3 regions of the Marinomonas rhizomae genome follow, and region 2 is predicted to be linked to each of the others. Evidence: predicted binding sites of a transcription regulator. Region 2 holds the regulator's gene; each other region holds the start of a gene.
The links. Region 2 encodes sigma-54, which starts transcription at its own class of promoters, with help from an activator protein. Its sites were predicted from a motif close to TGGCACNNNNNTTGCTNT; they were not measured.

Region 1 (10,688 bases), 2.0 Mb from region 2:
ACCAAAATTGAAACTGCTTTACTTTAGATTAATAACTACATCAACTAAAGAAGAGGTCTTTAGTTGAAATAACTAAACCTTCTCAAAACCAACTGTCACAAAAAAGGCATGAAGTTCGCATAAAATCGTCTTACTATAAAAACTGACTTTTTGGTTAGTATTTTTTAATAAGAAAGATCTTTGTGAATGGAGTATTTTCATGACGTTTTTTGTTCCTAAGGGCGCGACTGTGTTCGCCTCTTCTTTGCTGTTTGCTGCGATGGCACAGGCTTCTACCATTGACCTGCGAGTCATGGAAACCACAGATATTCACATGAATTTAGTGGATTACGATTACTACGGCGATAAGCAAAGCGATGCAGTTGGCTTGTCTCGTGTGGCGACTTTGATTAAAGCTGCGCGTGGGGAAGTGACGAACTCTGTATTGGTGGATAACGGTGACTTATTACAGGGCACGCCGTTGGGTGATTATGTGGCGAAAGGTCGTGTATTGCGCTTCGGTGAAACGCACCCGGCGTTTAAAGCGATGAACTTGTTGGATTACGATGTGGGTAATATCGGTAACCACGAATTTAACTATGGCTTAGATTTTTTAATGAAAAGTTTAAGTGGCGCTAATTTCCCTTATGTTAACTCGAATGTGTATGTAGACGACGGTGACAACGATGCGTCTAACGATCAGCCGTATTTCCAGCCTTATCTGATTCAAGACAAAACCTTCGTCGATTCTGACGGCAAAGAACAAACGGTCAAAGTAGGTTACATTGGCTTTGTGCCACCACAAATTATGACGTGGGATAAAGACAATTTAACCCATAAAGTCATCGCCAAAGACATTATCGAAACCGCCAACAAATACATTCCTGAAATGAAAGCCAAAGGCGCGGATGTGATTATCGCGATTCCGCACAGTGGCATGATGAATTCCCCTTATATGAAAGGCGAAGAAAACGCGTCTTATCATCTTGCAAAAGTCGATGGTATTGATGCGATTTTGTTTGGTCACTCGCATCGAATATTCCCTGGCGACAAAGCATTAGACGCCTTTGAAGGTGTGGATGGCGAAAAAGGCACGGTATTTGGGAAACCTGCAACTATGCCCGGTTTTTGGGGTTCTCACCTTGGGGTGATTGATCTGAAACTTGAGCCTGCTGGCAATGGTTGGAAAGTCGCCGGTGGCAAAGCAGAAGTGCGCGCCATTGCGCGTCGTGAAGGCCGTAATACGGTGGCTTTGGTTGAAGCCGATGCGAGCATTAATGACGCGGTGAAAACCGAACACGAAGGTACTTTGGCTTATATGCGTCGCAAAGTGGGTGAATCCACTGCAGACATTAATAGCTTCTTTGCTCTCGTGCAAGATGATCCATCGATCCAGATCGTGAATAATGCGCAGATTTGGTACGTGGAAAATATTGTTCGTGGTACGTCTTATGAAGGTTTGCCTATCTTGTCTGCCGCAGCGCCGTTTAAGGCGGGTGGTCGCGGCGGTCCAGAGTATTATACCGATGTGCCAAAGGGTGACATTGCGTTGAAAAACGTCAGTGATTTGTACATCTATCCAAACGATTTAAAAGTCGTGAAGTTGACTGGCGAACAAGTAGTTGAGTGGTTAGAAGCGGCTGCCGGCCAGTTTAATCAAATCGATGCTAGCTCTGCTAAGTCACAAGAACTGGTAAATCAATCTTTCCCAACTTATAACTTTGATGTAATCGACGGTATCTCGTACAAGATCGATGTCACCCAGCCTGCTCGTTACAATGCGGACGGTGAGGTGGTTAATAAAGACGCACATCGCATTACCAAGGCGATGTTTAACGGTGAACCGTTAAGAATGAAAGATGAGTTCTTGGTGGCAACCAACAATTATCGTGCGGGCGGTGGTGGCCATTTCCCTAACCTTAATGGCGAGACCATTGTTATTGATGCGCCAGATAAGAACCGCGATGTGGTGGCAAATTACTTATTGAGCCAGACAACCATAAATCCAGCGGCCGACGGTAACTGGACGTTTGCGAGTTTCGGTAAAGCGAAGGTGTTGTTTACTACGTCGCCAAAAGCCAAAGAGGCAGCGAGTAAAAACATGTCCTACCAGTCTTTAGACGACAATGGTTTTGCTGTGTTTCAGATTAAATAGCTGAATTGAAATAACGGCTATTGAAATAGAGCGAAGCGCTTAAACGAAAAACGCCTGCTAGGATTTAGCAGGCGTTTTTTTATGGGCTTTTTTACTTTGTTATTAGCGCTGTTTGCTTTCAAACTCTGGGTGAATCCAAACGGGCGCATCTAAGCTTGGTAACGCTGCTTTGCCAAGAATCATGTCGGCGGCTTTTTCTGCCACCATGATGGTTGGCGCATTCAAGTTACCGTTGGTGATGGTCGGGAAAATAGACGAATCCACCACGCGAAGGCTTTCGATACCGCGCACTTGGCATTGCTCGTTCAGCACGGCCATTGGGTCGTTGTCATCGCCCATCTTACAAGTACAAGATGGATGATAAGCACTTTCGACGTTTTCTTTTACCCACTGGTCGATTTCTTCGTCGCTTTGGACGTTCATACCCGGCTGAATTTCATCGCCACGGTAATCGTCTAGTGCAGATTGTTGCAGCACTTCACGAGTTAGGCGAATCGTATCACGCCAGTCTTGTTTGTCTTGCTCGGTCGAAATGTAGTTGAACAAGATACGCGGCTTCGCCGCTGGGTTAGCAGATTCAATCCACACTTTTCCTCGGCTTTCAGGTTTGTTTGGACCAACGTGTACTTGGAAACCATGACCTTCAACTGCGGCTTGACCATCGTAACGCATGGCCGCTGGCAAGAAATGGTATTGGATATTTGGCGCTTTTAGTCCAGCACGAGAGCGAATAAAACCACAAGATTCAAAGTGGTTAGTCGCGCCAAGGCCCGTTTTGAAAAGCATCCAGCGTGTACCGATCAAGCCTTTGCTGATCAAACCAAGCTTGCTGTTTAGCGTCACAGGCTTCTTACAGTAGTATTGGAAGTAGACTTCCAAGTGGTCTTGCAGGTTTTCACCAACGCCCTGCAGTTCGTGAAGCACTGGTACGCCGGCTTTATCTAAGACGTCTTTCGGACCTATGCCAGACAGTTGTAATAACTGTGGTGAGCCAACTGAGCCAGCCGATAGAATCACTTCTTTGCTGGCGATAGCTTGCTGAGTTTGGCCGTTTTTGCTGAACTCAATGCCTGTGGCTTTTTTACCTTCAAAGATGACTTTGTGGCTCAATACACCCGTTTTGAGTGTCAGGTTAGGGCGTTGCATGGCACGACGTAAATAGGCGTTCGACGTAGAAGCACGCACACCATTTTTTACCGTCATGTGCATTGGGCCAAAGCCTTCTTGGCGGTAACCGTTGTAGTCGTCGGTTTTGCCGTAACCTGCTTCTTCGCCTGCATCGATAAAGGCTTGGTAAAGCGGGTTGTAAGTCATGTCGTTGCCGTTGTTGGTCGACAATGGGCCTTCGCCGCCACGGTATAAATCCGCACCGCCTTTCCATGTTTCGGCTTTTTTGAAGTAAGGCAGGCAAGTTTGGTAATTCCAGCCTTTGGCGCCGTTTTCTTCCCATTGGTCGAAATCACAGGCGTGGCCACGCACATAGACCATGCCGTTAATAGATGACGAACCGCCTAATACTTTGCCGCGTGGACAATGCATTTCGCGACCATCAAGACCTGGCTCTTTGTCTGTGTGGAACTGCCACGCGTATTTTGTCGTGTTCATTGGATAAGACAAGGCGGTTGGCATCTGGATAAAGACGCTCTTATCTGAGCCGCCCATTTCCAGTAGCAATACCTTGTGTTCGCCACTTTCTGTCAGTCGGTCTGCCAGCACACACCCTGCGGAGCCAGCACCGACGATAATGTAATCGTACGTTTCGTTTGCCATGACCTTTCTCATCTATTAAAAGTTAAGCGACCCGCCTAGTAAGGGCTTTGAATGTCGTTCAGATCGACAAAGACGCTTTTGTTTTGAGTGTAGTGGTACAAGGTCTCGATGCCATTTTCACGACCGATACCAGATTCTTTGTAACCACCTACAGGCATTTCAGCGGGTGAAGCACCCCATGAGTTGATCCAGCAAATACCGGCTTGTAGCTGGTTAATTACACGGTGAGCGCGAGCGAAGTCTTTAGTAAATACGCCAGCGGCCAAGCCTAGCTTGGTGTCGTTAGCACGAGCGATGGCTTCGTCTTCGTCGGTGAAGCTAAGTACAGACATTACTGGGCCGAAGATTTCGTCGCGAACTTGTGGCATGTCGTCGGTGCAATCCGTGAACACAGTCGGAGCAACAAAGGCGCCTTTGTCTAAGCCGTTTTCCGTGACTTGGTAACCACCACACAATAATGTCGCGCCTGCGTCTTTAGCGGCTTGAATGTAGCCAAGTACTTTTTGCATGTGGTCTTTGGAAATCAAGGCACCCACTTGCGTGTCCATGTCCATCGGGTCGCCAATGATCATAGCTTCGGTGCGTTCTTTTAATTCCTTGGTGAAAGCGTCCAACATGTCGGCGTGAACGAAAACTCGAGTACCATTAGTACATACTTCGCCTTGGGTGTAGAAGTTGGCGAGCATGGCGGCAGAAACGGCTTGATCTACTGGCATGTCAGGGAAGATGATCATAGGCGATTTACCGCCAAGTTCCATGGTCACTTGCTTCAAGGATTGCGCAGAAGCCGTCATGACTTTTTTGCCTGTGCCCACTTCACCAGTGAAAGAGACTTTGTCTATCCCTGGGTGAGCTGTGATCATTTGACCGGTGCGAGCATCGCCTTGAATGACGTTGAAAACGCCGTCGGGCAAGCCTGCTTGGGTAAATATTTCAGCTAATTTAAGAGCGGTAAGCGGCGTTTCTTCGGATGGTTTGAAGATCATGGCGTTACCCGCTGCCAGCGCTGGGCCAGATTTCCACATGGCGATTTGAATTGGGTAGTTCCATGCGCCAATGCCAGCGCAAATACCTAATGGCTCACGACGAGTGTAGAAGAAATTACCATTGCCAAGGTCTTGGTAATCGCCTTGGATCTTGTCGGTAAGACCTGCGTAATATTCGATTACGTCAGCGCCTGTTTGAATGTCTACGCAAATAGCTTCTTGAAGTGGCTTGCCTGTGTCTAATACTTCTAGACGGGCAAGTTCTTCGTTGTTTTCACGCAATAGTTCCGCCGCTCTTTTTAGAATACGGCCGCGCTCTACTGGGCTCATTGCTGCCCATACTTTTTGACCTTGTTTTGCAGACTCTACAGCAGCATCTAGTTCAGCTTGTCCTGCGTGTTCGACTGTTGCAATCACTTCGCCTGTGGCTGGGTTGATCGTCTCAAAGTGTTCTCCGCTGGTGGATGCATGGTAGCGGCCGTGAATGTATTGCTGCTGATGTGCCATGATGTGCCTCTTTAAGTCTGTTTTAACGACTCTGTTTAGAGTTGTTAAGGTATTTGATTTTTTATTAAACGCGCGTTCAATAAAAACAATTGTACATATTTTGGCTATAAATTGCAGCTCGAATCCATGAATTAGTGTCTTTGAGCAAAAAAATGACGTTATGGTGTCCGCTGTTAAGGGCGAATTTGAGAGGAAAAAAGAGGGAAATCGAGAGGTTAACGCCTCCACGTGAAATATGGAGGCGCATTGCCAGTGGCTTCTTTTAAGCTAAAATCGACTATTACAGGCTGATGACGCCGTTTGTGTCGTAGCTTATTGGGCTGGGAACATAGGCATCAGCCATGTCATCGTTTAGCCATTGTGTGTCGTCCAGAACATAGCGAAATTGGTACGAGGTTTCGATATCCAAGTTAAGCGTTGACGCAAAAACACCTGATTTTTGCTTTTTCATCGGGTTGGCTGAACTGTCCCAATTATTAAAGTCTCCAACCACAGAGACATGCTTGGCATCGCCAATAACGTCCGCAGGTAAGGCGAATTTTACTTTGCATTCGGGCTTTGTTTTCAAATACGTTTTTTCAATCATTTCCAGCTCCATGGTCTAACGATAGACAAATGTGTAAGGCTACTGCAAAAGCCTGAGGTCGTTGTTGAGCCCTGCGATTAAGCAGGCGTTTAGAATGAACTCTTTTTTAAAGACTCTTTTAGAAGTGAAGCAAAGCTTACGCCATATTTTCTAACTGATTAATTTCAATATTAAAAACCGTTATGCCTACGATTTAGGTTAGCCCTTTATAACCACTTTAGTCCCTGAAATAACGCTAAATGCGCTATTTCAGGGCTTAAGACAAATCCCTACAAACTTAAGACGTAAATTCACATTCAACGCCGTTTTCATGTCCTATACTCAAATGACACCAACAAAAATAATGAGGTGTTTTTATGGATATTCAAATGGTCGTTCTTATTGTGTTAAGTATTATGCTGGTCATTAAGATTGTTTATTTGGTTGTCTTTAAGCATTCTGAACAAGAAGCGGATGATCATTTCCATGACCATCATTCGCGCGTTCATCATTCGCGCGTTCATCATTCTCACAGTCGTCATTATCGTGATCATCACCATGATTCGTGATTATTAACTAAGCTTGAGAGCCATCGTTGTGACCTCGGTAACGTTTGTTTTTCGCTTCTTTGACTGTATTCAGGTCTACTAGGACCAAACCGTCCACGCAGTAGCCAAAGTCGGCATCGACACCAAAGTCTAAGAAGCGAACTCCGCCCGTTTCGCACAATTCACTGTATTGTTTGAACAGTGTTGGTACGCTGGCGCCAAAGTGGCTGAGCTGCTCTTTTAGTATCCTAAAGTCTTCTTCATAGTTATCGCCGCTGAACATGGCTGAAATAATATCAGCGTGTTCTGTGTTAACTTGATAAGGCGTGAAAGAGCGCGCTAAGTGTTCCTTATCGGCATAATAGAGTTGGTAAAAGGAAACAATGAAATCTTTTGCCACTTGAGGGTAGCTGTTGCTCAAACTCACAGGCCCAAACATGTAGCGAATTTCAGGGTGTCTGTCTAAATAGGCGCCAATGCCATACCACAAATAATCTAGGCTGCGTTTGCCCCAATATTTTGGTTGGATAAAGCTACGCCCGAGCTCAATACCTTGTTCAAAATAAGGTTCCATGTCGCACGAGTATTGGAACAGCTCAGAGCTATAGATGCGATTTGGTTTGTCTGACTTCATGTAGCGTGCGACTTCGCCAATACGATAAGCACCAACAATTTCTAGCTCTTCTTCATCCCATAGAATCAAATGGCGATAGTATTGGTCGAACTTATCTAAATCTGAACGCTCGCCAGTACCTTCACCTACTTTTCGGAAGGCAATTTCGCGTAAGCGCCCAATCTCTTTCATCGTCACCGACATTGGGTCGTAATCAAACAGGTAGATTTGCTTGTTGTCTTTGGTACTACCAAGATGTTCGGCTATTTTTAGTTCTTGTTTGATCATCTGTCTATTTTGCGGATGCTCAACGGTCTTTTCGGTTTTAAGTAGCGGTTTTTTGCCTTTGGCAATACGGTATAAATGGCGCTTTACGAGTTTGTTTTTTTCTTTATCGCTTAGTGGAAGTTGGGCTAGCTCTTGAATAGGAATGGCTTGGCCAACTTGCATGGGAATTTTGCGATTGCGTTGACGAAACATTTCGTTGGCGAGCTGAATGGTTGATAGTGGTCGATATAAAAGCGAGCTGGTGTAAAACAACATGGAGTTTCGTCCGCCAATATGAACCGGCAGTAACGGGCTGTTGGTCTTTTGCGCCAGCTTTAGATAGTTCTGATTCCATTGTTGATCTTTTACGCCGCTTGGCGACATGCGAGATACTTCGCCGGCAGGGAAAATAATCACCGCTTCTTCATTATGTAAGCAGCTCATGATGGCTTTGAGTTGCTGGCGTCCGGTTTTTCCACCGAGATTATCGACGGGAAGGACAAGTTGTTTTAAACCGTCAAATCCCATTAATAAATCATTAGCTACGATTTTCACGTCTGGGCGGATTTCACCGATTAATCTGAGTAAAGCGAGGCCATCTAAGGCGCCAAGAGGGTGATTAGCGATGATCATTACCCGGCCGCTGGCGGGAATGTTTCGACGATCAACTTGGCTTACTTGATAGCTAAAATTGAAGTGATCCAGAACTCGATCAATAAATTCGAAGCCGACACAGCCGTGGTTTTTTTCCAGGAATTGGTTTACTTCACTTTCGTGGAATAAGCGTTTTAACACGCTTAACGTTGGGCGAGTGATAAATGGGCTTTTGTCGAAAAAGTGAGGAGATTTACTGGCAATCATTTGCTCGACTTGTATCACAGTGACGCTCCGCTCTAATAAGTTTTTAGGTATCTTATTAATGAGAGTAGAGCGTTAATATGACAGCGTCGTGACGTTTATGTGTCGAAATTATGACCAGTTAATAAAGACGTTTGCGACTATTTTTTCGCCAACCATTAGTGAAAAGCCGCCAAATAATAAATAAGGCTAGATTATTTAGACGCTTGCTTTGCTGATTAGCTTGCTGGTGTGTTGTCTTCGTCTGTTTCTTCTTCAAACTTATAAAAGAAGTTCCATAGACAATATAGCGTGATGCCCGCTGCAATCATCGCCCAAATAGGTTCATTCGATACCCATTCAAGAATCGTCCATGCGAAACAGAATAAAGTCACAGTGACTCGACGCCATTTAGGGCGGAAAAACGCGCGATCAGATTCGCTCAGCATAATGTTCCTGTATCAATAAAAATTCTATTATTGTTTTCTTACATATTGTTAGTCACTTTTATAGACTAACTATTTGATTCGCCAATCTATTTACGTTTTACAGGAAGGCCTTGAAATCGCGTTTATAGAGTTGGCGTACAAACGAAAATAGCGAGGGATATTTACCGTTAGTAAAGTATCCCCAAAGCTTATTGTGCTTTCGTTTTGCTATTTCCTAGGGAAATGTGACGTGATCCTGTTAGCTGAGATTGTCCACTAACTCCTGAATCGATTTTATCTATGTGTCCACCGCGAGCTAGAAACTCTTGCATTTGCTTTTCAATGGATTCCGAGGTTTCCGAAGCGGCCGGCTGTTTCTTCTTAGTTGCCATGATAAATAGTCCTTGTTTTTAGTTTGAACAAGGACTATACCAGATTTTCACAATATTTGCTTGTTATTGGCTAACGTCTGCAAACGTGTACCTATCGTTGGCTTTACTGATAGGCACAGTGTCTGCATTAAGCGGAATGCGGATGGTATCGGCGAATGATAGGATTCAGTAGGCGCGTTAACCAGCCAGTAAATTCAATCGGTGCGTCTAACACGGTTAAACAGATGCATTCTGCATCTTTGGTGACGATTGGCTTATGTTTGTGGCTAGCGTCACGATTAATAAAATCACCTTGACGATAGACACCGCTTTCATCGGAAAAAGCCCCCTCTAATACAAGGGTAATTTCATCACCTGTATGAGTGTGAGTTGGCATGTGAGCGCCTGCTTTTACTCTGGTCAGTGCAATCTGAGCGCCGCCTTCTTCGTTATAAAGTGTGGCGATCTTGAAAGAAGGCGATAAGCGCATCCAATTTAGGTCGTCATAACTTTTTTTGATAAATTGACGAAGACTATTAGGAATGGTGTAGCTGTCCCAATCAACCGCAGTGGGTTCTTCTTCGATCTGCTGCGTCTCGTTTACTTGCTCGGCCTGTGCATTTAATTTTTCGAAAAAGCTGTCTTTTAAGTTGCTCAGCTGACGACTGTCTGTCTTCGTCTGATCAAAAAGGTGTGAGCCAAGCATCTCCAGCTTGCGAATTTGCTGTTGGCATTCATGGCAACGTTCCAGATGTGTAGAAACACATAAAGAATGAGCTAATGGTAATGAGCCGGCGGAGTAGTCGGTCAATATTTCAATCGATGGATGGTAGTTAATCATCGATACTACCTCTTAACGTAAATAGTGAGTTTGTGCAAAGCAAGGCGAACTCGAGACTTAATCGTTCCGAGAGGAAGAGATAACTCTTCCGCTGCTTCTTTGTGGGTTTTGCCTTCTAAGTAGACTTTGGCCAAAACCTGTTTTTGATCCGCAGGCAATTTGTCTAAGCCTTGTTGAATCCGTTCTTGATCTCTTTTTTGCTGAGCGTCTTTAAATGGGTCGGCATTTTCGTCGACAACATTTTGCCAAAGATACTCTGGGTCAATATCTGACTGATGGCGGCTGTTTTTACGCAAATAATCGATACGTGCGTTTCTTGCAAGCGTAAACACCCAAGTGTTCAAAGACGCGGATTCTGGCTTGTATGTGTGAGCCTTGTTCCATATGCGAATCATCACTTCTTGAGCAATGTCATCGGCCATTAAGTTGGCGCCAGGTTGTGCCGCGAGACAGAACGCTCTTACTTTTGGAACATAGTGATCAAATAGGCGAACGAGTGCCGTTTGGTCTCTGTGTTGTGCAATCGCAAAGATGTCCGCTACGCGTTGTTCATCTGGTTCTGTTTGTATTGCGCGTTCCATTTATTGCTCCAAAAGGAAGGCTGACATGTTGTTTCTAAGATATACGTGATAGATAGAAGCATGGATCACATTCTATCTATTTAATAGTAAAAAATTTCAGCTCTTCAATTCGTGAAAATAGAGTGATCCATAATTGGCTTCAGTGCGTTTAATCAGAATAAATGAAACGAGTTGATTCTCGGTCAATTCTCCATATCAAGATGGCTAAGGTAAGTGATGGACATGGCGGACTCTAAAGTG
Region 2 (10,688 bases):
CAATTACCAGCCTTGGTTTCTTCCATATAAAAACTGATATTTAACATCCCACCTGCTTCCATTTGGAAATCCACATCAACTTTTGTTTCTCTCCCCCTTCCCTGAGGACCTAGAGGTAAGACATTAATGCGATCAGCATCAAGCTCTAGCAAAGACGTACCGTAAGTTTTTAACAGTGTATCCTTAGTAACGTTGGCAAAACGAGCACGTTGTTCAGGCGACGCTCTTCGATAATATTTCCCCATTACTTTTTTGGAAAAATCATCAAAATCAACCACACCAGTCAAAATACTGTTAACTCGCTCTTCTAATAGAGCAGGATCTTTAGCCAGCACCGCTTTATCCGCAACAATATCATTACGAAAAGCCTCTACCACTTTAACAACAGTATCTCTTGCCCCTTCCTCATTTGACCAAGTTAAACTTGAACCGAGTAAAGCAAAAACAAAAAAAACACCAGATAAAATCTTAGTCATAACTACTTCTCCGAATCGCCAGATTTAAACAAAAACTGACTGATCAAAGTCTCTAAAACCAAAGCAGACTGAGTATCGTAAATTTCGCTACCATTTTTCAGCACCTCATCATCGGCACCAATAGAAATACCTAAGTATTTTTCACCCAATAGACCACTAGTTAAAACCGCAATAGAGCTATCAGTAGGAATATTATTAACATCTGAATCAATATTCATTGTTACTAAAGCCATATACAGCTCTTTATCAAAGGTGATGGATTCAACATTACCCACAGCCACACCCGCAATAGAAACCTTAGCTCGACTTGTTAGACCTGCAATATCATCAAACCTAGCTACGACTTGATAAGTATCCTTTTTGCTAGAAAAAGCCAGCCCACTCACCTGTACAGCCAAATAAACAAGAGCAGCGACGCCCAACACGATAAAACATCCGACCAATAATTCTGAACGTTTACTTCTCATCCTAAAAATCCCCAAACATAGCAGCGGTTAATACAAAATCTAAAGCCAAAATAGCCAATGAACCCAGCACCACCGTACGAGTGGTTGCTTTACCGATTCCTTCAGAAGTGGGAACACATTCATAGCCTTGATAAACGGCAATCCAAGTTACAACCACTGAAAAACACAACGCCTTAATCAAACCATTAACGATATCGGTATCGAAATACACAGACTGCTGCATGGATGACCAAAATGCGCCATCATAAACACCCAACCATTCGACCGATACAAGATGTCCACCAAGAATCCCCGAAGCAGAAAAAATTAGACTTAAGATCGGCAGACAAATGACGCCAGCAATGAAACGAGGCGCAATGACTCGTCTTAGCGGATCAACACCCATCATCTCAAAACTAGACAATTGCTCGGTCGCCTTCATCAAGCCTATTTCAGCCGTCAACGACGAACCTGCGCGTCCAGCAAAAAGCAGCGCCGTGACAACGGGTGACAACTCTCTCAACAGCGAAAGCGCCAGTAATTGCCCCACCGCCTCTTCAGACCCAAATTTAGCCAAAATACTGTAACCTTGCAGCGACAGCACCATACCAATAAATGCACCCGAAACAATGATAATTACGAGTGACAATACCCCAACAGAATAAAGCTGTTTCACCAGCAAATTCACAGACTCTTTAAAGCGCACAGGCAATCTAAATATGCTTTGCACCAAAAAGATCCCAGCTCGCCCAACAGCCTCAAGCCAATCCAACAAGGACGCCCCTAACAACCCAATAGCTTTCATAGTGCCACCTTAGCGGAGATATCTTCTTCTGGATAATGGAAAGGAACTGGCCCATCAGGCTCACCGTTTAGAAACTGCTTCACTTCAGGATCATTTGAAGCCCGGATTTCATCAGCAGAACCTTCAGCAATAACTCGCCCACCAGCCAAAATACAAACGTGATCAGCAATAGAAAGTGATTCTTCAACATCATGAGAGACAAGCACAGACGTCATATTTGCTGAATCATTCAGCTGACGTATTAGCTTCACAAGCACCCCTTTAGAAATAGGATCTTGCCCAGTAAAAGGCTCATCGTACATGACAAGTTCAGGATCTAAAGCAATAGCCCTAGCCAATGCAACACGTCTCGCCATACCGCCCGATAACTCAGATGGCATTAAACTAGCGGCTCCCCGCAAACCAACACTGTGAAGTTTCTTTGCAACAATGTCCGCTATTGCCTTAGCATCTAACTTAGTATGTTCCTCCATGGGAAAAGCAATATTCTCAGCAACAGACATATCACTAAACAAAGCGCCACTCTGAAAAAGCATCCCCATTTTTTTCCGCACTCTATAAAGTTCAGACCGTGATAAAGCGTGAACATCCTGTCCATCAACTAAAATAGTGCCTGAATTAGGTGCAAGTTGTGCGGCAATCAAACGCAGCAAGGTTGTTTTACCTGTTCCACTAGGCCCCATTACTGCCGTAATTTTACCTCGAGGAATGGTGAGGGATACATTTTCGTAAATTGCCCGCCCTCCCCTAAAAAAACTAACGTCTTGGACTGTTATATAAGCATCTACCACTGACACACCTTTTTAATCCCTATCGAATATCGACCGATACTACCATCGCCCCTAGATAAATAAAATCACAGAGCGGCCAAATACACTTTGTTTGTAAGATCAAGCCTTGAATTTAAACGTCAAACCTCATTAAATGGTACCTCCTGTATCAATGAGTAATATCAATACCATGCTATTGTTTTCTATCGCCCTAATTGTAGGGCTAGTTTTACTGGTTATGAGCTCCGACAAATTCATCGAGCACTCTGCCCTTGTGGCAGAAAAACTCAACGTAAACCCTATGATCATAGGGATAACGCTGGTTGCCTTTGGCACGTCCGCACCAGAAATGGTCGTTTCAGCCATAGCAGCACTTGATAATGCCCCTGAAATTGCCGTGGGTAACGTACTTGGCTCTAACATTGCCAACATCGCCCTTGTCTTTGGTATCACATTGCTTTTTTCGGCTATTCCAATAGCCTCTGGCTTATCTACCAAAGAAGTCCCTCTTGTATTAGGTATCACACTTTTAGCAGGCTTTTTGCTATTTGATCAGACACTTAGCGTATGGGATGGTGTGATACTAATTGCTGCCTTTATTATTATCCTGACAATATTGTTAAGAGGCAGTAAAGACTTAGAAAAAGATTTAAAAGAAGGCCTACCTGAAGACGATGGCACCTCAGTCACGAAATCTCTGATTATTGCGCTAATCGGACTCACTGTATTAATAGGAAGCTCTAAGTTGCTGGTATGGGGAGCAATTGGTATTGCGACAGCACTTGGTGTCAGCGAGCTGGTAATAGGCCTTACGATTGTTGCTGTGGGCACCAGCTTACCTGAACTGGCCGCATCAGTAAGCAGTGTAAGAAAAGGCCATCATGACATAGCAATTGGTAACATTTTGGGGTCAAACATCTTCAATTTGGCCACAGTATTACCGCTACCTGCTCTTATTGCACCAGGACTGGTAGATCAAAGCGTTATACACAGAGATTTCCCTTGGGTATTAGGCCTAACAGCTGCGCTCGCCTTGGCTATCTTCATCTTTAAGAAAACAACAGGTAACAGCATCCCACGATGGGTTGGTATTCCACTTATAGCCTCTTATGGTCTTTACTTATTTATTGTCAGTACAAGTGGTTCGATTTAATGCTTTCCCTTAAGAAACTCACGCAACCTAAAAGCCTACTAATCATTGGGGCCGCTATTTTAATAGCCGCCGTAATAGGCTGGTATGGAACAGCGCCAAAAGCATACTTAGTGGAAACCGATTCACTCAGTAGCTCACCTGACTATTTCATCACCAAGGTCAAAGTAAAAGAGTTTGATAATGACGGAACACTTATTGAAACACTGGATGCTGAACAAACCCTTCATTACATTGCAAAATCCAGAACACTTTTAGAAACCCCTAGTGTCGAACGCTACTCAAAATCAGGTCATTGGAACGCAAAAGCAGATAAAGGGGTTATTGAAGATGGAAGTAATGATATTCTATTAACAGAAAATGCTAGAGCGACTAAAAAATACCTCCAGTCGGAAGATATAAAGCTCAGTGCAGATAACATACATTACTTAGACAATGACAAATCATTAACCAGCTATGGAAATGCGACACTCATCTCCACACAAGGAGAGACCTCTGCTGGCGAAATCACAACCTATATAAATTCAGAAGAAGTCGTGATGACAGGGTCTGTACGAGGAAAATATGAAACAATTCATTAACATCGGTGCGTTGCTCACTTCAGCCCTTATTGGCCAATACGCATATGCCCTACCTGATGACCTTAATAAGCCATTAGAAATACAAGCCAACGAAGCGTCATTCGATCAAAATTCGGGTGAAGCAATTTACAAAGGCAACGTTTTCGTCAAACAAGGCTCTATTGAGATACAAGCACAATACCTTAAAGTATCGACAGACCCTCAAACACGAAAATTCAACAGCCTAGAAGCGAGTGGCAGTCCAGCAAAATTCAGTCAGCAAGTAGATTGGAGCGGGAACATTGTCATCAGTAAAGGCAATGAAATTCGTTATTTAACCAGCGAATCAAAGCTAGAAATCATGGGGAATGGCTACCTAAGTCGAATGCAAAACTCCATCACGGCAGACTACATACTCTATATGATCCAAGATGGCACCTTCAGTGCCGAGAAAAAAGATTCAGGGCGCGTATCAATGACACTACAACCACAAGCGCCACAAAACGAACCAGCACCTGAGACGAAAAAATAGATGGCACTATTAGAAGCAAAACACCTTGCAAAAAGCTACAAAAAACGCCAAGTCGTAAAGGATGTATCTATCTCGGTTGAATCTGGCGAAGCTGTTGGGTTACTAGGCCCAAATGGCGCAGGCAAAACAACATGTTTTTATATGATCGTAGGCATGGTGACAAATGATGCGGGTGGCGTTTTTATTGACGGTGTCGATGTGACTGGCGATGCTATGCATACACGTGCGCAAAAAGGCATCGGCTACCTTCCACAAGAAGCATCAATTTTTCGTAAGATGACCGTTGAAGACAACATTCTAGCCATCTTAGAAACACGCAAAGAACTAACAAAAACACAACAAAATGAGCGACTGGAAGAACTTCTTGAAGAGTTTCACATTACTCATATTCGCACCAACCTAGGCATGGCATTATCAGGCGGAGAAAGACGCAGAGTAGAAATAGCCAGAGCCGTTGCGATGAACCCAAAATTCATCTTACTTGATGAACCCTTTGCTGGCGTAGACCCGATTTCGGTCGGAGATATAAAGCACATTATTAAACACCTCCAAGAGAGTGGAATCGGCGTTCTAATTACCGACCATAATGTCAGAGAGACTCTAGACATCTGTGACAAAGCTTACATTGTTGGCAATGGTTACATTATTGCATCCGGTGACGCCAATACCGTCATTAACAATGAACAAGTCAAAAAGGTCTATTTAGGTGACGACTTCCGTCTGTAACCCCTTATCATTGCTGTAGAAAGGGAGTAGTATGCACAACTCATTCCAATTCATTCAATTAGAAGAAAGAGTTGCTCTATGAAGCAGTCTTTACAATTAAAGCTCGGCCAACAGCTGACAATGACGCCTCAACTGCAACAGGCTATTCGCTTGCTGCAGCTTTCTACGTTGGATTTAAAACAAGAAATACACGAATTCCTTGAATCTAACCCGCTGCTTGAGCTAGACGACGACGAACAACTGCATAACGAAATACCAGCCAGCATAGAATCCAAAAGTGCCCCTGAGACAACCGTCGATAACAACGAAGAAGCACGCGTTGAATCAGAGTGGACTGAAAGCATCCCCGAAGAACTATCTATCGATAGTAACTGGGATGACACCTATCAAAGTTCTGCCGCTGTCAGTGATCACAATAGTTATGAAGGTGACGGAGACTTCGAAAGTCGCAACGCTCCAGCTGAAAGTATCCAAGACCATCTAATTTGGCAATTGAACTTAACTCACATGTCAGACCGTGACATTGAAATTGCTTATGCCATTATTGAATGCGTTCAACCTGATGGCTACTTAAGCATTTCTACCGATGACATTTGTGAGTCCCTTGGCATCGAATTAGAAGACCTAGAAATAGAAGAAGTCATTGCTGTGCAACATAGACTGCAACGCTTCGACCCTGTTGGCGTATGCTCAATCGACCTACGCGACTGCCTTCTAGTACAATTAGAAGCCTTCCAGAGTCATCCGCTTTATAAAAGCACATACAACCTTATTGACCATTACCTACCACTATTAGGTAATCGAGATTTCGCACAACTGAGCCGCAAAACGAAACTAAAAGACGAAGCGCTAAAAGAAGTCGTCAACTTGATTCAACAGCTTAACCCGCGCCCAGGTTCAGTGATCGACGCAGATGATACAGATTACGTCATTCCTGATGTTTCAGTGAAAAAGCGTCATGGTGTATGGCAAGTTGAGCTAAACAACGACGCCCTACCGCCAATCAAAATCAATGAAACCTATTCTGCGATGGCGAGCACAGCGGCAACTACAGAAGACGCCACTTACATCAAAACCTCTCTTCAAGAAGCAAAATGGTTCATGAAGAGCTTGCAGAGCCGCAACGAAACATTATTGAAAGTGGCCAGCTGCATTGTAAGTCGACAAATTGATTTCTTCGAACTCGGTGAAGAAGCCATGAAACCCATGGTGCTTCATGATGTTGCAGAAGAAGTGGGTATGCATGAGTCAACCATTTCACGGGTGACGACGCAAAAATACATGCACACACCAAAAGGTATTTTTGAGCTTAAATATTTTTTCTCCAGCCACGTGAATACCGCCTCTGGAGGAGAATGTTCTTCTACCGCAATACGAGCTATGATTAAGAAGCTTGTGTCAGATGAACCAGCGAAAAAGCCATTAAGTGATAACAAGCTAGCGGCTATTTTAGCAGACCAAGGCATACAGGTTGCGCGACGTACTGTAGCCAAATATCGAGAGGCGATGAACATCCCTCCTTCCAATGAACGAAAACGACTGATCTAAACGGATACCATTTTATCATGTCCTTGAAATCATTATTAAAAGCAGAACTTGTTCTCGCAAAACAAGACATTGTTAGTAAGAAACGCGTCCTTGAGAGCCTTGCTGAAGTCGCTTCCAACCGCCTTCATTGCAACAACGAAGAAATCTATGACGCACTACTTGGCCGAGAAAAACTAGGCAGTACAGGCATTGGTAATGGCATTGCTATTCCGCATTGTCGTCTAGAGTCGGCAAACCACACAGCTATCGTTGTCATGTCACTGCAAACTCCAATTGATTTTGACTCTATCGATAAACGAGCGGTCGACCTAATATTTGCGCTGATTGTGCCACCTCAAGAATGCGATCAACACCTTTCTACATTGGCTCAAATCGCTGAGTTAGCACAATCTCCAGAATCACTGGATAAATTACGTGCGGCACAAAGCAGCGAAGAACTATTCAATATATTTGACTCATTAATATAGGAAATAAGCATGCAGGAAGAGTCCGTCACAATCATAAACAAACTGGGCTTGCATGCTCGCGCAGCGGGCAAGCTGGTTGAAACAACCTCTCGTTTCTCTTGCGACATCACCATAGAAAAAGAAGGCCGCAATGTTGATGGAAAAAGCATTATGGCCATGATGATGCTGGCCGCTGGCAAAGGCACTGAAATTCGTGTCAAAACCAACGGTGAAGATGAAAACGACGCAATTAAAGCGGTGATAGAATTAATTAACAATCGTTTTGGTGAAGACGAGTAAGGAATCAATGTCAGAGCAAAACACGCTTAACCACCTGCAAACGGTCACCGAATCGCTCGAATCTGGTGCCACCATGCAAATCCGTTATTTACTTAACGGCGCTTTGCCAGCTCAGGACGTTGCTCGCCTATTAGAGTCCTCCCCTCCCAAAGAACGTAAGCTTCTTTGGGAGCTAATTGAAGCCAAAAATGAAGGCGAAGTACTGCAATATCTGAGCGAAGATATTGGCGTACAATTCATGAAAAACATGGATACAGAGCGATTAATCGCCGTATCCGAACATTTTGAAAGCGATGACCTTGCCGATTTACTACAACATTTACCAGAAAAAATAGTAAAAGAAGTGCTTGCGTCCATGACGACGCAAGACAGAACAAGAGTTGAAGCACTATTAAGCTACTCGGAAGATTCTGCCGGCGGCTTGATGAACACGGACACCATCACCATACGTCCGAATATCACCGTCGACCTGGTGTTTCGCTACTTACGCAGACACAACTCCCTACCAGACATGACAGACAGTCTACTTGTTGTCAGCCGCTCTGATCGCTTGCTAGGCACCTTGCCCCTGACCACACTATTAGTCTCTGACATCAACGCCACAGTGCGCGATATCATGGAAACAGAATTCACCGTCATTGACGCAGAAACCCAAGCCAGTGAAGTAGCACAACTTTTTGAAAAGATGGACTTGGTTTCTGCCCCCGTCATTGATGGAAAAACAAAAAAGTTACTTGGTCGTATTACCATCGATGACGTTGTTGACGTTATCCGTGATGAAGCCGAACACTCCATGTTAAGCATGGCGGGTCTTGATGATGACGAAGATACCTTCGCCCCTATCATGAAAACCACCAAGCGACGTGCAGTGTGGCTTGGCATAAACCTAATAACAGCCTTCACCGCATCGTATGTAATAGGTTTATTCCAAGACACTCTGGACCAAGTTGTCGCACTCGCCATACTCATGCCCATTGTTGCCAGCATGGGCGGCATTGCCGGATCACAAGTGCTCACTCTGGTCATTCGGGGTATCGCACTCAACCAAATTGGTTCCACCAATACCCGTTGGCTACTCAACAGAGAACTTATTGTTGGGCTCATTAACGGCCTACTTTGGGCAACCGTTATTGCCGCTCTCACCGCACTTTGGTTTGACAACATCAAGATTGCCTATATCATTGCGGGAGCTATCATAATAAATCTGCTATTTGCAGCCACCACTGGTACACTTCTGCCGATTTTGCTGAAAAAAATTGGCATCGACCCTGCCCTTGCAGGCAGCGTAATTTTGACTACCGTGACCGACGTGGTTGGATTCTTATCCTTCCTTGGTCTCGCTACTATTTTTCTAATATAGGTTCCCATGACAGACTTTGATCAATATGAAAACGAAGACGAAATCCCTAAGAGCAAAACCCAGATCAAGCGTGAAATGGAAGCCCTGCAAGATCTTGGTAAAAAACTACTTGCCTTAAGCAAAAACCAACTTAAAAAAGTAGAAATGTCTGACACATTGCGCGAAGCATTCGTTGAAGCTGGCCGAATCAAAAAACACGAAGCCATGAGAAGACACCTGCAATACATCGGCAAGGTGATGCGCACAGAAGACCACGAAGCCATAGCGCATCGCGTAGCATTGTTTGATTCCACCTCTGCAGCTTACAACAAGCTATTTCATCAGCTTGAGATAAAACGAGATGCACTAATCGGTGAAAACAGCAAAGAAGAACTGTCTCAATATTTAGAGGAAAACCCTCAAATTGAAGACATACAACTTCTTAGACAGCTCATTCGTCAATCTCAAAAAGAAGTGTCTCAAGAAGGAAACACAACAAACCGTAAAAAGCTTTTCCGCTTCTTGCGCGAGGCTGAAGAAAAGCGTCTTGGTCTGACTGAATAATCTACAAGGCACCTCAACAAAAAACCTCAGAGCCAGCATTACTAGCTAGCTCTTATGGTATCCTCTTATGTGAGAAACACGGCATTTTTTGGCGACAATCACTTAATGCCGTTTTCGTCATATTAAAAACAATATATCCCGGTTCTTCTTGTAAACTGACTAAACGTTCACCAAATGGCGAATACAGAGCACTGTGTCCGTAAGTTTGTCTGGTTTCGTTGTGCCAACCGCACTGTCCAACACCAAGAACGTAGCATTGATTTTCAATCGCACGGGCGGCTAAAAGAGTATTCCAGTGGGCCTTCCCAGTAACATAAGTAAAAGCAGCGGGAACCAATAAAACCTCTGCACCCATTTTCATTAGCTCACGATATAATTCTGGGAAGCGTAAGTCATAACAGATGCTCAGGCCGATTTTAAAGCCATCCACGTCAATGACTTTTAAATCCAACTCTCCAGGCTCAATAACATCAGACTCTTTATAAGACACTGCTTTATCGTCAACACTGACGTCAAACAAATGAATTTTGTCGTACCGTTCTAAGAAGACACCGTCAGGTCCAACAACCCAGCATGTTTGCCTAACACGTCCACTAGAGACTTGCTCACCATCTGTTCTCAATATCGAAGGATGTGAGCCAATCACAAGATAAATAGAATATTTCTGCGCTAAACCTGATATCGCTTGAAGCAATATATTTTGATCATCCGATTCAGCCAAATCCCTCATTGCCCTGCCATTGAACAAAAAAACATTTTCGGGAAGTACAACCAATTTAGCGCCGTCCAAAACGGCAGACTCAACAAGGTTTTGTACGTGACTTAAGTTTTCACGCCAATCTTTAGTACTCGTCATTTGAATCGCAGCAATGCAAAGTGAGTTCATTAATCTTTTCTCCCTATTGGCTTATAGCGAATAGGTGTCATGGTTGGGTTATTAAATGAACCTTCGACTTTGTACTGCACACTTGTTACTTTTGAAAGTTGGTCGCCTATAAGCTTATCTGTAATGTACAAAAGCCCTGC
Region 3 (10,688 bases), 400 kb from region 2:
ATGATGACGATTATTGCCATATTCTCATTGATGCTCGCCGTGGTAATGGGGATCAATTTTGATACGACAAAAGGGTATTTAGTCGGACAGCTGGAATCGACGACTCAAGACTCAGCCACCTCATTGAGTATGTCTGTGTCTGATTTTATGGCGCTGGAGGACTATGCATCAGTGGAAAGTAGCATTAACGCGGTGTTTGATAGTGGCTATTTTTCTGAGGTACGTATTCATGTATACGATACAGACAAAGACATCAGTCGCTCCAATGAGACAAAAATAGATGGTGTACCAACCTGGTTTATTGATCTGATCGACTTTAAAGTTCCAGTCGCCAAAGCGATTATTTCAAATGGTTGGAGTGAGCTTGGGCAAGTCTACATAACCGGCAGTGCTGGCTATGGCTATAACCAACTTTGGTTGGCTTCGCGTGATTTGCTGATCTCCTTTTTCGTGATTGGTGCGATAACACTTGTTGTTGGTAGTTTTGCTTTGCGCTATTTATTCCGTCCTTTGGCTGAGCTTGAAAAACAAGCTGAAGCGATTCAACAGCGTCGTTTTATTAAAACTATTGCCGTGCCTAAGACACGAGAGCTTAAGTCGGTTGTTTTATCTATGAACCGCATGGCAGAGAAATTAGAAAAAGAGTTCGCTTCGGAAGTTGAGACAGCCCAGTGGTTGCAAGCTAAAGCTTTTAAAGATCCTGTCAGTGGGTTAGGTAACCGACACTTTTTTGATAGTCAGATGAAATCCCACTTTGCAGAGCAAGAGCGCGGCATCGATGGTTTGGTGTTGATCAGTTTGGCCGACCTTGGGAAATTAAATAATGAACGTGGTTATGAATCTGCGGATATGTTTATTCAGTCTGCTGCTGACATTTTAACCCAAAAAGTGTCTACGCTTTCCTCTTTTTCTACCTTAGCGCGCTTATCTGGTGCGGACTTTGTTTTACTTATTCCTAATTTTGATCATAGGCAGCTAAGCAAAGTGGTTGACGATATCATGGTTGAGCTGATGGATTTGAATACGGCTAGCATAAGTTACTCTGCTGGGGTCGCAAATATTGGTGGGGTGACCATTGATGGATCGGCAGAGCGTTCAAATGCAATGTCTCAAGCGGATGCCGCTCTGCGTGAGGCAAAACGAGAAGGTGTCAATGTCAGCAAGGTGTTTGATCTTAACATGGGTCGAAATATGGCTATTAGCCGAACGGCTTGGAAAGACATATTAGAGTCCGCCATCTTGCGCAAATCGTTTAAGCTCAAGAAGCAAAGAATTACCACTTTGGATGAACCTTCAGTTGTGCTTCATGAAGAGGTCTTTATGGGCTTGGAGCATGCAGGTAAAGAGTATCATGCTGGGTATTTTATCGGTTTGGCTGAGCAGTTCGATTTAGGCAGTCAAATTGACCAAGTTATCATTAGCCGAGTAATCGAGCATATAAAATCGAGACAGCTTACGGTTCCATTAACGGTAAACCTTTCGGCTTCTTCATACGCTAAGCCAGCCTTTGTAGACTGGCTGAATAAAGCCTTAAGCCTTCTTAGCGCCGATGTTAAAAGAAAACTGATGTTTGAGATCTCAGAGCAAAGTGTTTTGATGGAAGAGGCTCAGGCTAATGAATTGGCGCAGATGTTGAAAACGCAGAATGTTTTATTTGGGATTGATAATGTAGGCAAGCAATTTTCAGCCTTTCAATACTTACAAACGCTAATGCCTGACTACGTAAAAGTAGATTCCTCTTATACGCGAATGGCGGCGGGCAAGGAGTCTGAGTCATTCTTTATGCACACCTTATGTAAGATGTTTAATAGCTTAAACATTGAAGTCATTGCGACAGGTGTGGAGAGCGAGAAACAATTGATTGCGCTTAAGCGTTTTGATGTGTTGGGTGGTCAAGGCTTCCTAATTGGACGTGCACAAGATATGTAGGCGTTATTGATACTTATCTTGTTTGAAAAACAACGGTGTTATTATATTAAAGTGTCTTCGCCGTCTCCTTCGACAAGATCATTGTCTGTCATCAAGCCTTCGTCATGGTTGCTATGTACGCCACGCACCCATTTTCTGCCAAGCAATTTTTTCTGCGCCGCTAGAGGCAGTTCGGTAAATTGTATCAGGCGCTTTTCGGTTAGAAGATCGACTAGGTCTTCTAATATCCGCATCATTTCACCATCAGAACTAGAAAGTATTTCTTGTGTACTGGCACTTGCTGTTGTGAATTTTTTTTCTAATATGCTAGCAACTGTCGGATCATTTGGTGCAACCAGTAGTTTGTACTCATCTGATTGAGATGTGGCTACATCAATAATTACACCATTGTCATTGACTTTTGCGTATAGCATGTTGATTTCCTTCTGTGTTTCAATTTGTACTAAGGCGATAAGTTCGCTTCACATATTACTTAATAAACACTATTCTAGACCATAATTAATAGCCTATTTGTTTATAAAAAAACAGATTTTCGGTAGTTTTAGGAGAATATAGAGTATGTCTGACTCTGGTCGTTCAGAACAGAACTCTTCGCAACCTTTAGAAAATGATTCGTATGAAGAGAATGAAATCACTAATGAATCAGACGAAGGAGAGGCGGACGTAAAAAATAAAGAGAGTTCTAAAGAGAATGTAGATCAGTGGAATACACAAGGCGCGTCTTTAGAGTACCCAAATCCGCTGTTGGACAGCTTAGTCTTGCTAAGTAAATACTTTCATAATCCTTATACTGCTGATGGTATTGCGGCTGGTTTACCTATTACCGACAATGCGATGACGCCAGAACTTTTCCAACGAGCCGCTAAACGTATTGGCATTAGCACTCGCTTTGTTAAGCGGTCCCTCTTAAAAATTCCGGATATGGTTATGCCGACGGTGTTGCTGCTAAAAGATCAGCAAGCCTGTATTTTGCTTGAATTGAATAAAAAGCAAGGCACCGCCACAATACTTCGTCCAGAATCGGGTGAAGGTGAAATTACACTCCCAATAGAGAAGCTTGCAGAATCTTGTACTGGCTATTGCTTCTTCGTTCGACCCTTGTATCAATTTGATAAACGCTCTGAAAAAAGTGATGAAAAAGAAAATAAAAAGGGTCATTGGTTTTGGGGAACCATTGCAGGTTCTTGGCGAATCTATCGAGACGTTTTTATCGCGTCCTTGTTAATCAATATTTTTGCCGTTGCCAGTCCTCTTTTTGTTATGAACGTCTATGATCGCGTTGTACCAAATAACGCGTTTGATACTCTTTGGGTGTTGGCCATCGGGGCGGCAGTAGTGTATTTATTTGACTTTTTATTGCGCACCTTACGGGCTTATTTCATCGATATTGCAGGTAAAAAGTCCGATATCTTGATCTCTGCGGCTATTTTTTCTCGGGTAAGTAACATTACTATGGCATCAAGACCCAAGTCTGTTGGGGCTTTTGCTAAGAACCTTCAAGAGTTTGAAAGTATTCGAGATTTTATTACGTCGGCATCGATCACCACTTTGGTTGATATTCCTTTTATGTTCTTGATTATTGGGGTGATTTGGTTAATTGGTGGCCCCGTTGGTTACATTCCTATTGTCACTATTGCCTTAATCGTTCTTTATAGTGTCATCATACAAATTCCTTTACGTCGCTCTATTGAAGAAGGGCAAAAGACGGCATCACAAAAAAATGCGGTTTTGATTGAGAGTTTGTACAACGCAGAAAGCGTAAAACTCAATAATGCGGAAGGTGTGATGCAGAAACAGTGGGAAAATGCGGTTGGCAATATTGCTGATTGGGGGGTGAAAACTCGTCAGTTGTCACAATCGTCTTCTTCTTTTGCCATGGTTGCTCAACAGTTAACAACTGTCATTATTGTTATTGTTGGGGTGTATCAAATATCGGAAGGCAATATGAGTATGGGGGCTTTAGTGGCGTCTGTGATGTTGACCGGAAGGGCGCTTGGCCCTATGGCACAAGTGGCCAGCTTAGCGACACGCTACAATCAAGCAAAGTCGGCTTTTACTTCTTTAAACGAAATTATGGCTTCCCCTGTTGAAAATCCTGATGACGTCAAATTTGTTCATCGACCAGTGTTTAAAGGGGACTTTCAATTTGAAGCGGTTAACTTCGCTTATCCTGAGCAAGAACAAGCTGCAGTCAGTGCTATTAATATTAATATTAAGCAAGGCGAAAAAGTCGCTATCATTGGTCGGATCGGATCAGGTAAATCGACTCTTGGTAAGTTAATGACCGGTCTTTATACACCGGATAGTGGTGCGATAAGAGTTGATGGAGTGGATTTACGTCAGGTAAATCCAACAGATCTACGTCGAAATATTGGGTCTGTTTCACAAGATGTAAATTTATTCTATGGCACTATCAAAGATAACATTGTCATGGGGGTTCCCTACATGGAAGACGACGCTGTTATTCGTGCCGCGGACTTATCAGGTGTATCTGAATTTGCGAATCGTAAGCCGAGCGGTTTAGACAGTATTGTCGGAGAGCGTGGTGCCTTGTTATCTGGAGGTCAGCGCCAAAGTATTGCTATTGCAAGGGCGTTGCTTTTTGATCCGCCAATTTTGATTTTGGATGAACCGACAGCGTCGATGGACAACACGACAGAAGCAAGGATGAAGCGTCGTTTAATTGAGGGAGTGAAAGACAAAACCCTTATCTTAATTACACACAAGGCCTCTATGCTAGATATGGTTGATCGTATTATCGTTATGGATAATGGTCGCTTAATTGCTGATGGTCCAAAAGCGCAAGTGCATGAAGCGCTTCGTCAAGGCAAGTTGAAGGTCAGTTAATAATGAGTAATAAAAATTCGATTTCACAAGATGATCTAGAGTACTTGACGGACCGAAATGCGGCCTTGATGTTGAAAACACCACGTGGTGGGAGAATTATCCTTTGGGTGGTTTTTATATTCGTTATTTCTGCATTGGTGTGGGCACATTATACAGCATTAGATGAAGTGACTGTGGGCGAAGGAAAAGTCATTCCCTCTAGTCAAGTGCAACAGATTCAAAACCTTGAAGGCGGTATTTTAAAAGAGATCAACGCCAAAGTAGGGCAAGTGGTGGAAAGTGGTCAGGTGTTGATGACGATCGAAAATACTGAAGCTTTGTCGTCATTGCGTGAGCAACAAGTCGAGTCTATTAATTTGAGGGTTCGTGCGACGCGTTTACAGGCAGAATCTTACGGTGTTAAACCAGAATTCGATCCGGAAATGATTAAAGAATATCCGCAAGTTGTAAATCGAGAGTTAGATTTATATAAAAACCGATTGGAGTCTTTGCGGACTAATCAGGTTAGCTTTCAACAGCAAATTGAACAAAAGAAACAAGAAATTGTTGAGTTACAGGCAAAATTAGACAATTTAAAGCAGAGCTACTCATTTTCTAAAGAAGAATTGGCATTAACTCGACCAGCCTTTGAGCAAGGTGCTGTCTCTCGGGTTGAATTGTTGCAGCTAGAGCGGCAGGTTAATCAGTTGCAAGGGGATTTGGAAGCGACTCAGTTAGCAATGCCGCGCGCTCGTTCAGCATTAAAAGAAGCTCAGAGTAAATTTGATGAAGCAGAAGCAAAATTTAGAGCGGATGCACAAGAAGATTTAACGGGTGTAAAAAGTAAGCTGGATCAGCTTCGTGAAAGCAACGTGTCTTTAGAGGATAAAGTATCAAGAACGCAAGTTCGTTCGCCAGTAAAAGGCATTGTAAAGCAGATTCAGATTAATACCGTTGGCGGTGTTATAAAACCAGGAATGAACTTACTTGAGATAGTGCCGATAGAAGATTCCCTATTGATTGAAGCAAAAGTTCGCCCAGAAAATATTGGTTTTATTAAGCCTGATCTGAGCGCTGTGGTGAAACTGTCAGCTTACGATTTTTCCATCTTTGGTGGATTACATGGGGTGGTTGAAAACATTAGTGCTGATACTATTCTTGATGAAGAAGGGAATAGCTTTTATTTAGTAAGGGTAAGAACAGATAAAAACTATTTAGGTACTAAAGCAGCGCCATTGCCGATCATTCCGGGTATGCAGGCGACAGTCGATATCATTACTGGTAAGAAAACACTGCTAGACTACTTACTGAAACCTATTCTAAAAGCAAAACAAAATGCGCTTCGTGAGCGGTAATTACAAAAATCTTTCTGGGCACAGTGCTTGGTTACAAATGTTAACAATGTGTTATCGTTTGCTGGTTAGAATGGTTCATCGCACTTGATAGAACGAGACTTACTTTGAAAACTTTGTGTTGGAATACAGACGATGCCGTATGGAAACATTGGAATCAAATAGTCAGTGTGAGCGATTCTTTGGTTCGAGTGAAAACATTAGAAGAGGTGCATCACGCGCTTGAAACTGCGTCCGGTTTCCAGTACTGCTTTATTTATTTGGAAGATATATCTTTACCTAAACAGGTTGAGGAAGTTGTTGCACTTTGCTCAGCCTTTCCAAACCAAAAGGTCATTGTCTTCCCTAATCAATCAAGCCAAGCCGCGGCATTAAGACTTTTCTCTGTTGGCGTTTGTGGCCAGTGTGCGCCTTATATTGGTCAAGAGCAGCTTTCTTTAGTGCTGTCTGTGGTTGATTCTGGTGAAATCTGGGGTGGAAAAGCCTTCATTCAGCAGCTCATTATGCAGCAATCTGCCGCACCAGAAGAAATTCACAACGATGAACTAGATGATTTATCTGAGCGTGAATTAAACGTTGCTCTGCATGTTGCAAGAGGATTATCGAACAAGCAAATCGCACTAGAAATGGACATTACTGAACGCACCGTCAAAGCCCATTTGACCTCTATTTTCAAGAAGACCAACACCAAAGATCGTTTGGCTTTAGCATTACTAGCACAGACTAGATACGCTGTGCATTAAATTGGATCATAGATATTAAACGTTTGCACTGATTCTGCTCGTAGAATCATAACCCACGTATTATTTATCTAGCTTATCACTTTCAAAGGCTCTATTTAGAGCCTTTTTTTGTATCTGAGCCTTGAGGATTAGTGTGTCTTAATGGCGCATATCTTGCATTTTTTCTGATTATCACTTTACGTTTTTAAGAGAATGCACCATGCCTGCGCCCCCAGAAAAAGAATTAACCGTGATGCTCGTTGATAATGAGCCAGCGAGAGCGGCCATTGTAGAGCAAGCTATGATTGATAGTGGCTATCGTGTCATTAGACGGTTAGAGAATGCTAAAAACCTGACAGAAGCGGTGGCAGAATTTCAACCAGATATGGTTATTATTGATATTGAGTCGCCGGATCGAGACATGTTAGAAAATATGTCTCGCCTCACTCAAGATAATCCTCGCCCAATTGTTATGTTTGCTGAACAGGACGACTCTAAGTATGTAGAGGCCGCTATTAGAGCAGGGGTGAGTGCTTATGTGGTTGATGGTGTGAATAGTGGCAGCGTTAAGGCATTATTGCAAGTTGCCATTGCAAGGTTTCGAGAGTTTCAGGCATTACGGTTAGAGTTAGAATCCGTAAAAAGCCAGCTTGAAGATCGGAAGCTCATAGATAAAGCAAAAGGACTGATAATGAAGCATCAACAATGTGATGAGCCTGCTGCCTATAAAGCGTTGAGAAAACTCGCGATGGATCGTAGTCAGCGTATGACTGATGTAGCTCGAAATATCATATCTGTGATGGAATTAATGGGAGGTTCAAAATGAACCTGATACAGCCAAATAATGTTATTCAAAATAGCGAACCTGTTCGTATCGGTTTTATCCCACTGATCGATTGTGCGCCTTTTGTGGTCGCTCAAGAGAAGGGTTTTTTTGCCAGTGAAGGTGTTAATGCTGTGCTTTCAAAAGAAGCGTCTTGGGCGAGTATTCGCGATAAAGTGGCGTTCAATTTGTTAGATGGTGCGCACATGTTGTCATCTATGCCGATCGCTGCTAGCTTAGGAATAGGCAGTATCAAAACGGCCATGCAAACCAGTTTTACTGTAAGCCATAATGGTAACGGTATTACTATTGGTAACTCTCTGTACGACCAGCTTCAACATTTTTCGGGCTCTTCTTTGGACATCCGAACGGGTGTCGCCTTAAAAAGGCTAATAGAGAGTCGGGGTGATAAGGTCGCGCCGCTGCGTTTTGCGATGGTTTATCCCTATTCATCTCATAATTATCAGTTACGGGACTGGTTAAGTCGTGCTGGTATCAATCCAGATAAAGACGTTCAGATAGTGGTCATTCCTCCGGTAAAAATGGTTGATAATCTAAGGTGTGGCGACATAGATGGTTATTGTGTTGGTGAGCCATGGAACAGCTTAGCGGTTGAGCAAGGTGTTGGCCATATGCTGGTTACTGGCTATGAAATATGGGGAAGCACTCCAGAAAAAGTGTTTGGAGTAAATACTATTTGGGCCGAACAGAATCAAGCGCAACACCTTGCAATTATTCGAGCTTTAGAAAAAGCATGTCTGTGGGTTGATGAAGCAGAAAATCAAGCAGAACTACTTAGCATCTTGAGTCATCCCGATTATTTAAACTGTACTGTGCAACAGTTGGTATATGGGTTTGGCTCTATTAAGCCAAAGAGTCAGTTTGATTGGCCAATGGAAGCGTTTCAACGCTTTTCTGGTAGCGACATTAATAAGCCGCTACCTAGTTATGCATTATGGGTCATGGCTCAGATGCATCGTTGGCAACAGTTAGGCAATAATGTTTCCAAGCTTAACCAGTTAGCCGAGCAGATTTATCGTAAAGATCTTTATTATAACGCGCTTGGCTTGGTCGAAGACAAAAACACTATAGAGTGGCAGTTGCCAGAGGCTGACGAAGCTGCTTGGCTTTCTTTGGTGTCACATGGGAAGGTACGTTTACATCCAGAGGGGATCTTAAAGGGGTTTGAAACATTTGCGTAAAGCGTATCTGATGGTGTGATGTTTTAGTGCGCTGTGCAAGATAATTGGGCAAAAGTAAAGATTTTCAATATGTCGGTATTTAAAAAGCTGGGTTATAAAATACAAAAAATCATATAAATCAGTCGTTTGTTTTACTTGGCACATTGCGTGCTTTATAAATCACATAGAGATAAAGTATTTTTAAAAATGGTGAAATTGGCAACGATCGTTAATTGTCACCCACATTACTGAATATCCAAAGTCGGATTTTCTTTGAATGGCAAAGGCGCCTGCAAACACATGTTAATTGTGATTTGCATGCGCCTTTTTTGTTTTTCTACTTTTTGAAATGTATTTAGATGCGGAGTATGACAATGAACCTAAGATTTTTGAAAGCCTTAATTCCCCTTCCTAAAATGGGGGCTTCTGTACTGATGGGGTCTGCTCTTTTATCTGGCGTTGCTCATGCTGAAGTAGGTTATGCCGAAAAAGAAGAGCTTAAATTTGGTTTTATAAAGTTAACAGATATGGCGCCATTAGCGATTGCTTATGAGAAGGGCTATTTCGAAGACGAAGGTTTGTACGTCACTTTGGAAGCACAAGCTAATTGGAAAGTTCTGCTCGACCGAGTGATTGATGGTCAGTTGGATGGCGCTCATATGTTAGCGGGTCAGCCACTTGGCGCCACCATTGGATACGGAACGAAAGCTCATATAGTGACGGCTTTTAGTATGGATTTGAATGGTAACGGTATTACGGTTTCTAATGATGTTTGGGATGAAATGAAGAAAAATATTCCAAATGGTTCTGACGGCAATCCCGTTCACCCAATCAGTGCCAGTGCGTTAAAACCTGTGATTGACGGTTATAAAGCGCAGGGTAAGCCATTCAAAATGGGCATGGTATTTCCTGTTTCCACTCATAATTACGAGCTGCGTTATTGGCTGGCTGCTGGTGGCATTCATCCAGGTTATTACGCGCCAGCTCGAGGCGACACCAGTGGTCAAATTAACGCCGATGCTTTGTTGTCTGTGACACCGCCGCCACAAATGCCAGCCACCATGGAAGCGGGAACGATTTCCGGCTATTGCGTTGGTGAACCTTGGAATCAACAAGCCGTGTTTAAAGGCATTGGAGTACCAGTCATCACAGATTATGAAATCTGGAAGAATAACCCTGAGAAAGTCTTTGGTGTCAGCAGTGACTGGGCGGAAGAATATCCCAATACTCATATTCGTGTTGTAAAAGCCATGATTCGCGCAGCGAAATGGTTAGATGAAAACAACAACGCTAATCGTCCTGAAGCTGTAAAAATACTCTCTCGTAGCCAATATGTTGGTGCCGATTACGATGTTATTGCTAACAGTATGACTGGCACATTTGAGTATGAAAAAGGCGACAAGCGTGATATTCCCGATTTCAACGTCTTCTTCCGTCATCACGCCACTTATCCTTATTACAGTGATGCTATTTGGTATCTCACACAAATGCGTCGTTGGGGACAAATTTCCGAACCTAAGTCTGACGAATGGTTCATGAAGATCGCTAAAGATGTCTACCGTCCTGATATTTATGCGCAAGCGGCACAATCCCTATTAGAGGATGGTGTCATGTCGGCAGACGAGTTTCCTGATTTTGATAAAGAAGACGGCTTTAAACCACCTCAAAGCGATTTCATTGACGGTGTCATGTACGACGGTAAGCACCCAAACGATTATCTGAAACGATTTAAGATTGGTCTAAAAGGCGATGATCAGGTCTAAACCAAACAAGATTAAGTGAGAAAAAGATGATGATATCAAACATAACTATGGCTTCTTTAAAGGACAAGATCAGCGCCTTTTCTGTTAAGGGA

Region 1: KDW99_RS18610 (isoamylase early set domain-containing protein) is a predicted target of sigma-54. The motif match lies at 6,110-6,127, and genes of this name have one in related genera.
Region 3: KDW99_RS07250 (ANTAR domain-containing response regulator) is a predicted target of sigma-54. The motif match lies at 6,993-7,010, and genes of this name have one in related genera.

The regions. Positions count from the first base shown of each region.
Region 1 is NZ_CP073343.1:3,961,869-3,972,556, reverse strand. It holds gene KDW99_RS18630 (ATP-dependent nuclease) at 1-27, shown strand, start outside; gene KDW99_RS18625 (bifunctional 2',3'-cyclic-nucleotide 2'-phosphodiesterase/3'-nucleotidase) at 200-2,134, shown strand; gene betA (choline dehydrogenase) at 2,237-3,904, opposite strand; gene betB (betaine-aldehyde dehydrogenase) at 3,940-5,397, opposite strand; gene KDW99_RS18610 (isoamylase early set domain-containing protein) at 5,678-5,983, opposite strand; gene KDW99_RS18605 (hypothetical protein) at 6,340-6,531, shown strand; gene KDW99_RS18600 (GNAT family N-acyltransferase) at 6,539-8,269, opposite strand; gene KDW99_RS18595 (hypothetical protein) at 8,467-8,676, opposite strand; gene KDW99_RS18590 (hypothetical protein) at 8,865-9,047, opposite strand; gene KDW99_RS18585 (ChrR family anti-sigma-E factor) at 9,175-9,867, opposite strand; gene KDW99_RS18580 (sigma-70 family RNA polymerase sigma factor) at 9,873-10,448, opposite strand; gene KDW99_RS18575 (nuclear transport factor 2 family protein) at 10,671-10,688, shown strand, end outside.
Region 2 is NZ_CP073343.1:1,953,213-1,963,900, reverse strand. It holds gene KDW99_RS09255 (MlaC/ttg2D family ABC transporter substrate-binding protein) at 1-476, opposite strand, end outside; gene mlaD (outer membrane lipid asymmetry maintenance protein MlaD) at 479-943, opposite strand; gene mlaE (lipid asymmetry maintenance ABC transporter permease subunit MlaE) at 945-1,727, opposite strand; gene KDW99_RS09240 (ABC transporter ATP-binding protein) at 1,724-2,524, opposite strand; gene KDW99_RS09235 (calcium/sodium antiporter) at 2,670-3,650, shown strand; gene lptC (LPS export ABC transporter periplasmic protein LptC) at 3,650-4,228, shown strand; gene lptA (lipopolysaccharide transport periplasmic protein LptA) at 4,212-4,739, shown strand; gene lptB (LPS export ABC transporter ATP-binding protein) at 4,740-5,465, shown strand; gene KDW99_RS09215 (RNA polymerase factor sigma-54) at 5,544-7,013, shown strand; gene ptsN (PTS IIA-like nitrogen regulatory protein PtsN) at 7,031-7,480, shown strand; gene KDW99_RS09205 (HPr family phosphocarrier protein) at 7,490-7,759, shown strand; gene mgtE (magnesium transporter) at 7,767-9,119, shown strand; gene yjgA (ribosome biogenesis factor YjgA) at 9,126-9,662, shown strand; gene KDW99_RS09190 (carbon-nitrogen hydrolase family protein) at 9,715-10,548, opposite strand; gene KDW99_RS09185 (YhdP family protein) at 10,548-10,688, opposite strand, start outside.
Region 3 is NZ_CP073343.1:1,554,338-1,565,025, forward strand. It holds gene KDW99_RS07225 (bifunctional diguanylate cyclase/phosphodiesterase) at 1-1,929, shown strand, start outside; gene KDW99_RS07230 (hypothetical protein) at 1,971-2,342, opposite strand; gene KDW99_RS07235 (type I secretion system permease/ATPase) at 2,488-4,776, shown strand; gene KDW99_RS07240 (HlyD family type I secretion periplasmic adaptor subunit) at 4,779-6,110, shown strand; gene KDW99_RS07245 (response regulator transcription factor) at 6,215-6,850, shown strand; gene KDW99_RS07250 (ANTAR domain-containing response regulator) at 7,050-7,655, shown strand; gene KDW99_RS07255 (CmpA/NrtA family ABC transporter substrate-binding protein) at 7,652-8,854, shown strand; gene KDW99_RS07260 (CmpA/NrtA family ABC transporter substrate-binding protein) at 9,268-10,596, shown strand; gene KDW99_RS07265 (ABC transporter permease) at 10,644-10,688, shown strand, end outside.